2 regions of the Sphingomonas aestuarii genome follow, and region 1 is predicted to be linked to the other one. Evidence: predicted binding sites of a transcription regulator. Region 1 holds the regulator's gene; the other holds the start of a gene.
What was found. Region 1 encodes LexA, which represses DNA repair genes until DNA is damaged. Its sites were predicted from a motif close to GTTCCNCNCTTGTTCT; they were not measured.

Region 1 (5,017 bases):
CCGGCCTCGCGCATCTGTTGTCGATCAGCGGGCTGCATGTGACGGCGGTGGTCGGCGCGGCGATGGTGGTGACGCTGCGCCTGCTGGCGCTGTTTCCGGGGCTGGCCTTGCGATTTCGGTTGCCGGTGCTGGCGGCGGGCGCGGGGGCTGTGGCGGCGGTCGGCTATACCTGGCTGACGGGGGCGGAAGTGCCGACCGTGCGGTCCTGCATCGCCGCGTTGCTGGTGCTGACCGCGCTCGTCATCGGGCGCGAGGCGCTGACGCTGAGGCTGGTCGCGACGGGTGCGTTCGTCGTGCTGCTGATGTGGCCCGAAAGCCTGCTCGGCCCCAGTTTCCAGATGAGCTTTGCGGCCGTCACCGCGATCATTGCGCTCAACGAACATCCCCGAATGCGCGCGCTGGTGATGCGGCGCGACGAAGACTGGGTGCGCAAGATCGGGCGCGGTTTGCTGGCGTTGTTCCTGACCAGCCTGGCGGTGGAAATCGTGCTGACGCCGATCGCGATGTATCATTTCCACAAGGCCGGGATCTACGGCGTGATCGCCAATCTGGTCGCGATCCCGCTGACGACCTTCGTCATCATGCCGCTGGAGGCGCTGGCGTTGCTGCTGGACGTGGCGGGGCTGGGCGCGCCTTTGTGGTGGCTGGTCGGGGTCAACCTCGATTTCCTGATCTGGATCGCCCACACCACCGCCAACACGCCAGGGTCGATCGCACTGATCCCCGGCATGCCCGCCGAGGCCTATGCGATCATGGTCGCGGGCGGATTGTGGATCGCGTTGTGGAAAGGCGCGCATCGCAAATGGGGGGTGGTGCCGGTCCTTGTCGGCGCGATCTGGACTCTGGCGACGCCTGAGCCCGATCTGCTTGTGACGGGCGACGGGCGGCATCTGGCGTTGCGGTCGCCCGAGGGCGGCATGGCGCTGCTGCGCGACCGGGCGGGCGATTATGTGCGGTCGACGCTGGGCGAGAATGCGGGGTGGGATGGGGAATTGGGAGCGCTGTCGGCCTTGCCGGGGGCTGCGTGTTCGCCCGATATCTGTATCGCAGATTACCGGCGCGGCGACCGGGTGTGGCGGATCGCGGCGACGCGCAGCAGCTATCACCTCGATATTGCCGACATGGCGCGGGTGTGTCGGGAAGCCGACATCGTGGTGAGCGAACGGCGGTTGCCGAGGACGTGCAATCCCCGCTGGCTGAAACTCGATCGCTGGACGCTGCGCGAGACCGGCGGGGTCGCGATCAGCTTTGCCGGACCGCGGGTGACGACGGTGCGGCGGGGGACCGATCATCCTTGGCTGAACCCGCCCAAGGTCGCGCCGCCGTGGCGGGAGCGGCGGGGGGTCGGCGGAATCTCAGCCAAGAAGCGACGATCGAACTTCGGATAACGGCGGTTCAGAGTAACGGACGCTCAGACTGTCGCTGCCCAGGAACGGGCCGTCATTGGTTAGGGTATCCCGCGATATGCTCAACCTGATTTCGCAGTTCCCAAGACGTTCACGACGAACTCGCCCCCGCGTTCTGGCACGCAACCGAAGTTGGCAAGGTGGATGGAGGGTCGGTTACGGATCGGGCGCCACGCCATCGACCCGCGCCACCCATCACACCGATGTCGTCATTGCGAGCGTAGCGAAGCAATCCAGTGTTGGCACGCGCGTCACTGGATTGCTTCGCTACGCTCGCAATGACGAAGCGGGATAAAGCGAGCCAGCTTCGCCTTTATCGAAGGTTGTTATTTGCGATCTCTTCCGCGGTGATGCGGCCGTCAATAGCGCCGCAGCAACCCCGCCAGCTTGCCCTGAACACGCACCTGATCGGGGCGGTAGCGTTGGGGGTCATAGCTGCGGTTGGCGGGGTCGAGGCGGACCATCGCGCCTTCGCGGCGGAAATATTTGAGGGTCGCTTCATTCTCGTCGATCAGGGCGACGATGATGTCGCCGTCGCGCGCGGTCTCGGCCTTGCGAATGAGCGCATAGTCGCCGTCGAGAATCCCGGCCTCGACCATCGAATCGCCTGCGACTTCGAGCGCATAATGATCGCCAGAGCCGAGCAGCGCGGCGGGGACGGGGAGCATCTGCGAGCCCTCCAGCGCCTCGATCGGGACGCCGGCGGCGATGCGGCCGTGCAAAGGCACCTCGATCACGTCGTTGGCGGGCGTCGGCACGCTGCGGGCGACGGCGGTGCGTTCCTTGGGCGATTTCTTGGCCTCGGCACGCTCGGGCATGCGCAGCACTTCCAGCGCGCGGGCGCGGTTGGGCAGGCGGCGCAGGAACTTGCGTTCCTCAAGCGCGGAAATCAGGCGGTGAACGCCCGATTTCGATTTGAGGTCGAGCGCCTCCTTCATCTCCTCGAACGAGGGAGACACGCCGGTTTCGTTCAATCGGTCGGAAATGAAGCAGATGAGTTCGTGTTGCTTGCGGGTCAGCATGCCCAAAGCCCTCCGTCGGAACAGACGCGGAACTTATGGGCAACGCGTGCGCCCAAGTCAAGCGATGCGTATGACTTCCACGGTTTCGCCCGTTTCGGCCCCCGGCGCGTTCGCCTGACGCACGATCAGGCAATTGGCATGCGAAAGCGCGCGTAGCATCGACGAATCCTGCTGGTCGAGCGGTGTCGCCACCCCGTCCTTCAGATGCGCGCGCAGATGGTCGGCGCGCGTGCCCGTCGGGCCGATCGCGTCGGCCAGCGTCGCCTTGACCGTGCGCGGCCAGGGATCGGCGGCCCCCGACATGTGGCGGACGAGCGGCGCGAGGAACAGCGTTGCGGTGACGAAGGCGGACACCGGATTGCCGGGGAGGCCCAGCACCACGGTTTCGCGCACGCGCGCGGCCATCATCGGCTTGCCGGGGCGCATCGCTACCCGCCAGAAATCGGGCTTTGCGCCGATGTCCTCAAGCGCGGGGCGGACGAGGTCGTGGTCGCCGACCGATGCGCCGCCGGTGGTGACCAGGATGTCGGCATCGACCTGAGCGAAGGTGGAGGACAGGATCGCGCGATCGTCGGGGAGGATGCCCATCTGGATCGCCTCTGCGGGCAAATTGGCAAGCATCGCGACGAGCAGCGCGGTGTTGCTTTCGGGAAGCTGCCCGTCGGCCAGCGGCACGCCCGGCGGCACGAGTTCGTCGCCGGTCGCGGCGATCGCGACGCGGATCGGGCGGTGGACGGGAACGGTGCCGTGACCCGCCATCGCGGCGAGTGCGATCCGCGACGGGGTGAGGTGATCGCCGGCATGGATCAGCCGTTCGTCCTGGCGGAAGTCGCGCCCGCGCTCGCGGACATGCGCGCCGCGCGCGGCGGGGCCGTCGCCGGTCAGCGTGATCGTGTCGGCGTCGCGGCGCGCGTCCTCCTGGATCAGCACGGTGTCGGCTCCCTCGGGCAGGGCTGCGCCGGTGAAGATTCGGACGGCCTGCCCGGCATCGACTTTTCCTGCGAAGGGCCGCCCGGCGGCGCTTTCGCCGATCACCGCGAGCGGTCCAGGCAGGTCGTCGAAGCGAACCGCATAGCCATCCATCGCCGACAGATCGGCAGCAGGCTGGGTGCGAAGCGCCATCACATCGATCGCCGCCCAGCGATTGGCGGCCGCGTTCAGCGTGACATGCTCGGTGGCGATCGAGGGCGCGAGCGCGAGCAGGCGATCCTGCGCCTCGCGAACGGGGAGGAGGGTGGGAGCGCTCATGGACGGGTGCCTCCAGTCGGAAAACACCGGTTAAAGGTCGGCGCTATCCAGCAGGGCGATTTCGAAGCAGGCGGCGGAAAGATAGGCGATATGATGGCTGAGGTCGGCATGATGATGCCGGGTAGCATCATCGGCCCGGATTAGCACCCCGTCCGCTTTTGGGTGGTAAGCGGACGGATCATATCTTAGGCTGTCATTGATGCCGATTAATATGACACGCTACGGAGAGAGGTCGCGCTACCGGGTTGGTTCGGCAGTGCTTGAGGCAATCACTTGCGTAGCGTTATTGTCGGTGAAAATCGGCATTCCCGCGTGGCTTATTTTTCTCGTCGCGGTCTCTGCTTCGATTGCCCTGACGATAATGACGTATCATCGCCTTCGCGATGCGAATCTATCCAGTGCATGGCTGCTTTTTATGATCGTCCAGTTTGCTATAGGGCCAACGTGGCATCTTTCGGACCATGTAACTTTCAACATCGGCGGCTCAATCATCAGCTTGGTACCGGTGATACTAGGATGGATCGTGCCCCGAATGGCCGATCAGAAGGTTGAGCTAGGGTCTGCTTAGGGGTCGTTAGCAGTCATTGCGGCTCCGCCACCCAATCGCCCGACTTGCCGCCGCTTTTCGTAAGCAAACGCACGCCCTCGATTGTCATGCCGCGGTCGATGGCCTTGGTCATGTCGTATACCGTCAGCAGCGCGGTGGTGACGGCGGTCAGCGCTTCCATTTCGACGCCGGTGCGGTCGGTGGTGCGCACCGTCGCGGTTGCGGTGACGCCGGTGTCGTCGGGGGTCAGTTCGATCGTGACGCTGGTGAGGGGGATCGGGTGGCAGAGCGGGATGAGGTCGCTGGTCTTCTTCGCGGCCATGATCCCGGCGATGCGGGCGACGGCGAGCGCGTCGCCTTTCTTGAGCGTCGCCTGGCGGATCGCGGTGGCGGCTTCGGCGGTCATGGCGATGCGGCCGGTGGCGGTGGCTTCGCGCAGCGTTGCGGGCTTGGCGCCGACATCGACCATGTGCGCGCTGCCGTCGGGGGTGAGGTGGGTTAGGTTGGGCATGGGCTATTCCTTACCGCGCTCACCCTGAGCTTGTCGAAGGGTGCCACGCAACCGATCGACCAAGACCCTTCGACAAGCTCAGGGTGAGCGCGGTTTACAGGGTCACTCAGCCTACCAGCGCGCGCGTCGCGGCTTCCACATCGTCCCGCCGCATCAGCGCCTCGCCGATCAGGAAGCAGCGGATGTCGTGTTTGGCCAGCGCGTCGAGATCGGCGCGGGTCTGGATGCCGCTTTCGGCGACGAAGGTACAGTCTTTGGGTGCACTGGCGACGAGGTCTAGGGT
Region 2 (5,017 bases), 160 kb from region 1:
GGTTCCTGCACATGAACGACGCGTTCTTCCGCGCGGCGACGATCGATGCGAAGCGTCCGCCGCTCTATCCCGGCGATCTGGTGGTGCGCGAGGACAAGGCGGCGTTGAGCGATGCGATCCGCCGCTTCGCCAATGGCGCCGCGCATGCCGCCGACATGGCGATCCGGCTGAAGCATCACCCGGACGAGACCGTCAACGTGACGATCGCGGGCGCGCGGGGCTTGGGCGAAGCCGCCGTGCTGCTGTCGATCCATGACAAGGGCGAGGAAACCCGACTGAAGCGCCAGGTCGCGCAGGCCACCAAGATGCAGGCGGTCGGCCAGCTTGCGGGCGGGGTCGCGCACGACTTCAACAACATCCTGACCGCGATCATCGGGCATTGCGACCTGATGCTGATGCGCCATTCGCCCGGCGACAGCGATTATGACGACATCCAGCAGATCCGCGCCAATTCGAATCGCGCCGCCAGCCTGACCCGGCAATTGCTCGCCTTTTCGCGGCAACAGACCTTGCGCCCGCAAGTGCTGCAATTGCCCGACGTGATTTCCGAAGTGTCGAACCTGCTGAAACGCCTGCTCGGCGAAACCGTCAAGCTGGAGGTCAAGCATGGCCGCGGGCTGGGGTCGGTTCGCGCCGATCCGGGGCAGCTCGAACAGGTGATCGTCAATCTGTCGGTCAATGCGCGCGATGCGATGCTGACCAAGAACCCCAGCGGCGGCGGCACGCTGACGATCGAAACCTGTTCGCTGGCAGCGACCACGGTGCGCGACATGGCCGACGACGTGCTGCCGCTGGGCGATTACACCGCGCTGATCGTGACCGACACCGGCACCGGCATTCCGCCCGACGCGCTGCCCAAGATTTTCGAGCCCTTCTATACCACCAAGGAAGTCGGAAAGGGCACCGGGTTGGGGCTTTCCACCGTCTATGGCATCGTCAAACAGTCGGGCGGATACATCTTTGCCGAAAACGTGAACGGGGGCGGCGCGCGCTTCACCATCTATTTCCCCGTCCATTCGGCGGTCGACACCCCGGTAAAGCCCGTCCACACCGTTCGCGTGGCGACGGGTGCGGTCTGGGGCACCGGCACGATCCTGCTGGTCGAGGACGAGGATATGGTGCGTGCCGTTGCCGAACGCGCGCTGTCGCGTCAGGGGTATAGCGTAGTCACCGCCGAACATGGCGAGGCCGCACTCGAATGGCTGGAGCAGGGGACGCGGCCCGACCTGCTCATTTCGGACGTGGTCATGCCGATCATGGACGGCCCGACGATGGTCGCGCAGGTAAGGAAACGCTATCCCGACCTGCCGGTCCTGTTCATGTCGGGCTATGCCGAGGAGCAGTTGCGCCGCTCGATCGACCTCGACAATGTCGAATTTCTGCCGAAACCCTTTTCGGTCCAGCAACTTGCCGAAGCCGCGCGAGACGTTCTGAACGCGAAATGAGGCTTGGCGAAGGTTCCGCTTCGTGCCAAATACCGCCGCGCATGAGTAACCAGCAGAATATCCTCATCGTTGAGGACGAACCCCTGATCGCGATGATGCTCGAAGATTTCATCGACATCCTCGGCCACAAGGTTGCCGGCTCCGCCGACAGCGTCGATGGCGCATTGTCAGTGATCGAGGCCGGCGGCATCGATGCCGCGATCCTCGACGTCAATCTGCGCGGCGGCGAGCAGAGCTTCCCGATCGCCGACAAGCTGGCCGAGGCAGGTGTGCCGTTCGTGTTCGCGACCGGCGGATCGGGCGACACCATCGCCGCCGATCACCGCGACCGCCCGACGCTCGCCAAGCCGTTCACGATGGACGCGGTCGAAAAGGCGCTCGGGTCGCTTTAGGCTCCCGAAGAGGAAAAGAGCGGGCGTAAAGTTCCCCTCTTGTTCCGCAAGAACAAATCATATACACCGCCAATCACGTTGAACGCGTGATCGTCTTCCTCTACGCATCCGGAGACACAAAATGGCGGCATCCCTAAAGGTAATCGACGGACAAATGGCAGCGACCACCGACCGGCAAAAGGCGCTCGACGCCGCACTCGCGCAGATCGACCGCGCGTTCGGCAAGGGCTCGGCGATGAAGCTGGGTTCGAAGGAAACCATGCAGGTCGAGGCGATCTCGACCGGCTCGCTCGGGCTCGACATCGCGCTCGGGGTCGGCGGTCTGCCGCGCGGTCGCGTGATCGAAATCTACGGCCCCGAAAGCTCGGGCAAGACGACGCTGGCGCTGCACGTCATCGCCGAGGCGCAAAAGACCGGCGGCACGGCGGCGTTCGTCGATGCCGAACATGCGCTCGATCCCGTCTATGCCAAGAAACTGGGCGTCAACATCGACGAGCTGATCGTGTCGCAGCCCGATACCGGCGAACAGGCGCTGGAGATCGTCGATACGCTGGTGCGCTCGAACGCGATCGACGTGCTGGTCGTCGATTCGGTCGCCGCCCTCGTGCCCCGCGCCGAAATCGAGGGTGAAATGGGCGACAGCCATGTGGGCTTGCAGGCGCGCCTGATGTCGCAGAGCTTGCGCAAGCTGACCGGGTCGATCAGCCGCTCGCGCTGCATGGTGATCTTCATCAACCAGCTCCGCATGAAGATCGGCGTGATGTATGGCAATCCGGAAACCACGACCGGTGGGAACGCGCTCAAATTCTACGCCTCGGTTCGCCTCGACATCCGTCGCACCGGCGCGATCAAGGACCGCGACGATGTGGTCGGCAATTCGACGCGCGTGAAGGTGGTGAAGAACAAGGTCGCCCCGCCGTTCAAACAGGTCGAATTCGACATCATGTACGGCGAAGGCGTGTCGAAGATCGGCGAAATCCTCGACCTGGGCGTCAAGGCTGGCCTGGTCGAAAAGGCCGGCGCCTGGTTCTCCTATGACAGCATCCGCATCGGTCAGGGCCGCGAGAACGCCAAGACGTTCCTCAAGGAAAATACCGAGCTGTGCGACAAGCTCGAAAAGGCGATCCGCGCACGCACCGAGAAGGTCGCCGAGGAAATGATGACCGGACCGGATGCGGAGGACGACGACGCGTAAGCGCTGGTCGTCGTTCGAAGCGAAGAAGTTGGAACAGGCGGGGAGAGCGACGGCTCTTCCCGCCTTTCTTGTTTTTCGGGATAGGAAAAGCGTCGTTCACGCGAAGGCGCGAAGAGTAAGGGGAAGGGGTTTTTGCGCGGAGGCGCAGGACATGAATGAGGCGCAGAGAAAGTTGATTATGTTGCTGCGGAGCGCGGAGCGCGGAGCGGCTTCGAGAATCTTCGCTCACCAGCACAGGACTCGCATCGGGAAAGCCGTTTCACGACAGCATTCTTCTCTCTGCGCCTCTATGTGAAAACCCCTCCTGCTCCTCGTCCGCGCGCAGCACCTCCGCATGAACCACCCGCTTCGCGCCTTCGCGTCTTTGCGCGAACTATCTTCCTGCCTTTCGCCTCACCAACCCACTCGCCCGCCGCGCACGAATATGTCATCCCGGCAACAACGACGCCTTTGGGGAGCATTCGCATGACGATCACCGTCCACCATCTCGAAAATTCGCGGTCGCAGCGCGTGCTGTGGATGCTCGAGGAACTGGGGCTGCCCTATACGGTCAAGCGCTATGAGCGGAACAAGGTCACGATGCTCGCGCCGTCCGAACTTCGCCGCGTCCATCCGCTCGGCAAATCGCCGGTGATCGAGGATGACGGCGCGGTGATCGCCGAGACGGGCGCGATCGTCGAATATCTGGTCGAGCGCGGCAATGGACGCCTCGGCCCCCCGTCGCACCGCGACAATGCCCGGCGCTGGCGCTTCTGGCTGCATTATGCCGAAGGATCGCTGATGCCGCCGTTGCTGGTGAAGCTGGTGCTCGCGCGCATCCCGATTCTGGGCAAGGCGGCGCAAAAAAAGCTGCAACCGATGATCGACGTCCATCTCGACTATATCGAATCCGAATTGTCGCAGCGCCCGTGGTTCGCTGGCGACGAGATGACGGCGGCCGACATCATGATGAGCTTTCCGCTCGAGGCCGCGTGCGCGCGTGGCGGCCTCGACGAAACACGTCCCGCGACCATCGCCTGGCTGGAGAAAATCCATGCGCGCGCAGCCTATCAGGCGGCCCTCGCCAAGGGTGGGCCCTATGCCTATGCGTGAGGGGTCGAAGCGCCGGTGAGCGCGAGTCGGGGGACGTGAATGGACGGGATTGAAAAGGCGACGGAAAGGCGCGGTCTGACGCTGCAAATGCAGATGCTGATCGGCTTCGCGCTAGGGCTGATCGCAGGGCTTATCGTTCATGCCAGCGTCGCCGATGCGCCCTGGGTCGAATGGGTGACCTCCAACGTCACCGGCCCCATCGGTCAGCTGTTCCTGCGCCTGCTGTTCATGCTGGTGATCCCGCTGCTGTTCTCCGCGCTGGTCGTGGGCATCGCCGAGATGGGCGAAATCCGGTCGTTGAAGCGCGTCGGGCTTCGCACGCTGGCGCTCACCATCTTTGCCTCCACCATCGCGGTCGCGATCTCGCTGTTCTTCGTGAACATCCTGCGGCCCGGCGATGGGGTCGATCCGGCAATGGCTCAGGCGATGCTGGCCGACGCGCGCGAAGGCGCGGGTGCGATCCTGTCGCGCAGCGCCGATACGCCGAGCGGCATGGACGCGCTGCTCGCGATCGTCCCCAACAATGTGTTCGCGGCGATGTCGAACAACGACATTCTCGCCGTCATGTTCTTCGCCCTGTTCTTCGGCATCGGCATCGTCCTGACCGACCGCCCCGAGGTCGACCTGTTGAAGCGCGGGATCGAAGGCGTGTTCGAAGTGTCGATGAAGCTGATCGGCATCGTCATCAAAATGGCGCCGGTCGCGGTATTCTGTTTCATGTTCAACCTGTCGGCGCTGTTCGGCTGGGATCTGCTGATCCGGCTGTCGGCCTTTGTCGGGGTGGTGCTGGCGGCGCTGGGTGCGCAGATGTTCATCATCTTTCCGCTGATGCTCATTTTCTTTGCGAAGAAATCGCCGATCGCGTTTTTCCGCCAGACGCAGGAAGCGACCGT

Region 2: recA (recombinase RecA) is a predicted target of LexA. The motif match lies at 1,868-1,883, and genes of this name have one in related genera.

The regions. Positions count from the first base shown of each region.
Region 1 is NZ_JBTKVV010000001.1:249,424-254,440, reverse strand. Features, by position in the region: gene ACX0GZ_RS01295 (ComEC/Rec2 family competence protein) at 1-1,388, shown strand, start outside; gene lexA (transcriptional repressor LexA) at 1,766-2,428, opposite strand; gene ACX0GZ_RS01285 (molybdopterin molybdotransferase MoeA) at 2,486-3,676, opposite strand; gene moaC (cyclic pyranopterin monophosphate synthase MoaC) at 4,258-4,734, opposite strand; gene trpC (indole-3-glycerol phosphate synthase TrpC) at 4,841-5,017, opposite strand, start outside.
Region 2 is NZ_JBTKVV010000001.1:409,433-414,449, reverse strand. Features, by position in the region: gene ACX0GZ_RS02165 (hybrid sensor histidine kinase/response regulator) at 1-1,445, shown strand, start outside; gene ACX0GZ_RS02160 (response regulator) at 1,487-1,837, shown strand; gene recA (recombinase RecA) at 1,959-3,032, shown strand; gene ACX0GZ_RS02150 (glutathione S-transferase family protein) at 3,498-4,124, shown strand; gene ACX0GZ_RS02145 (dicarboxylate/amino acid:cation symporter) at 4,164-5,017, shown strand, end outside.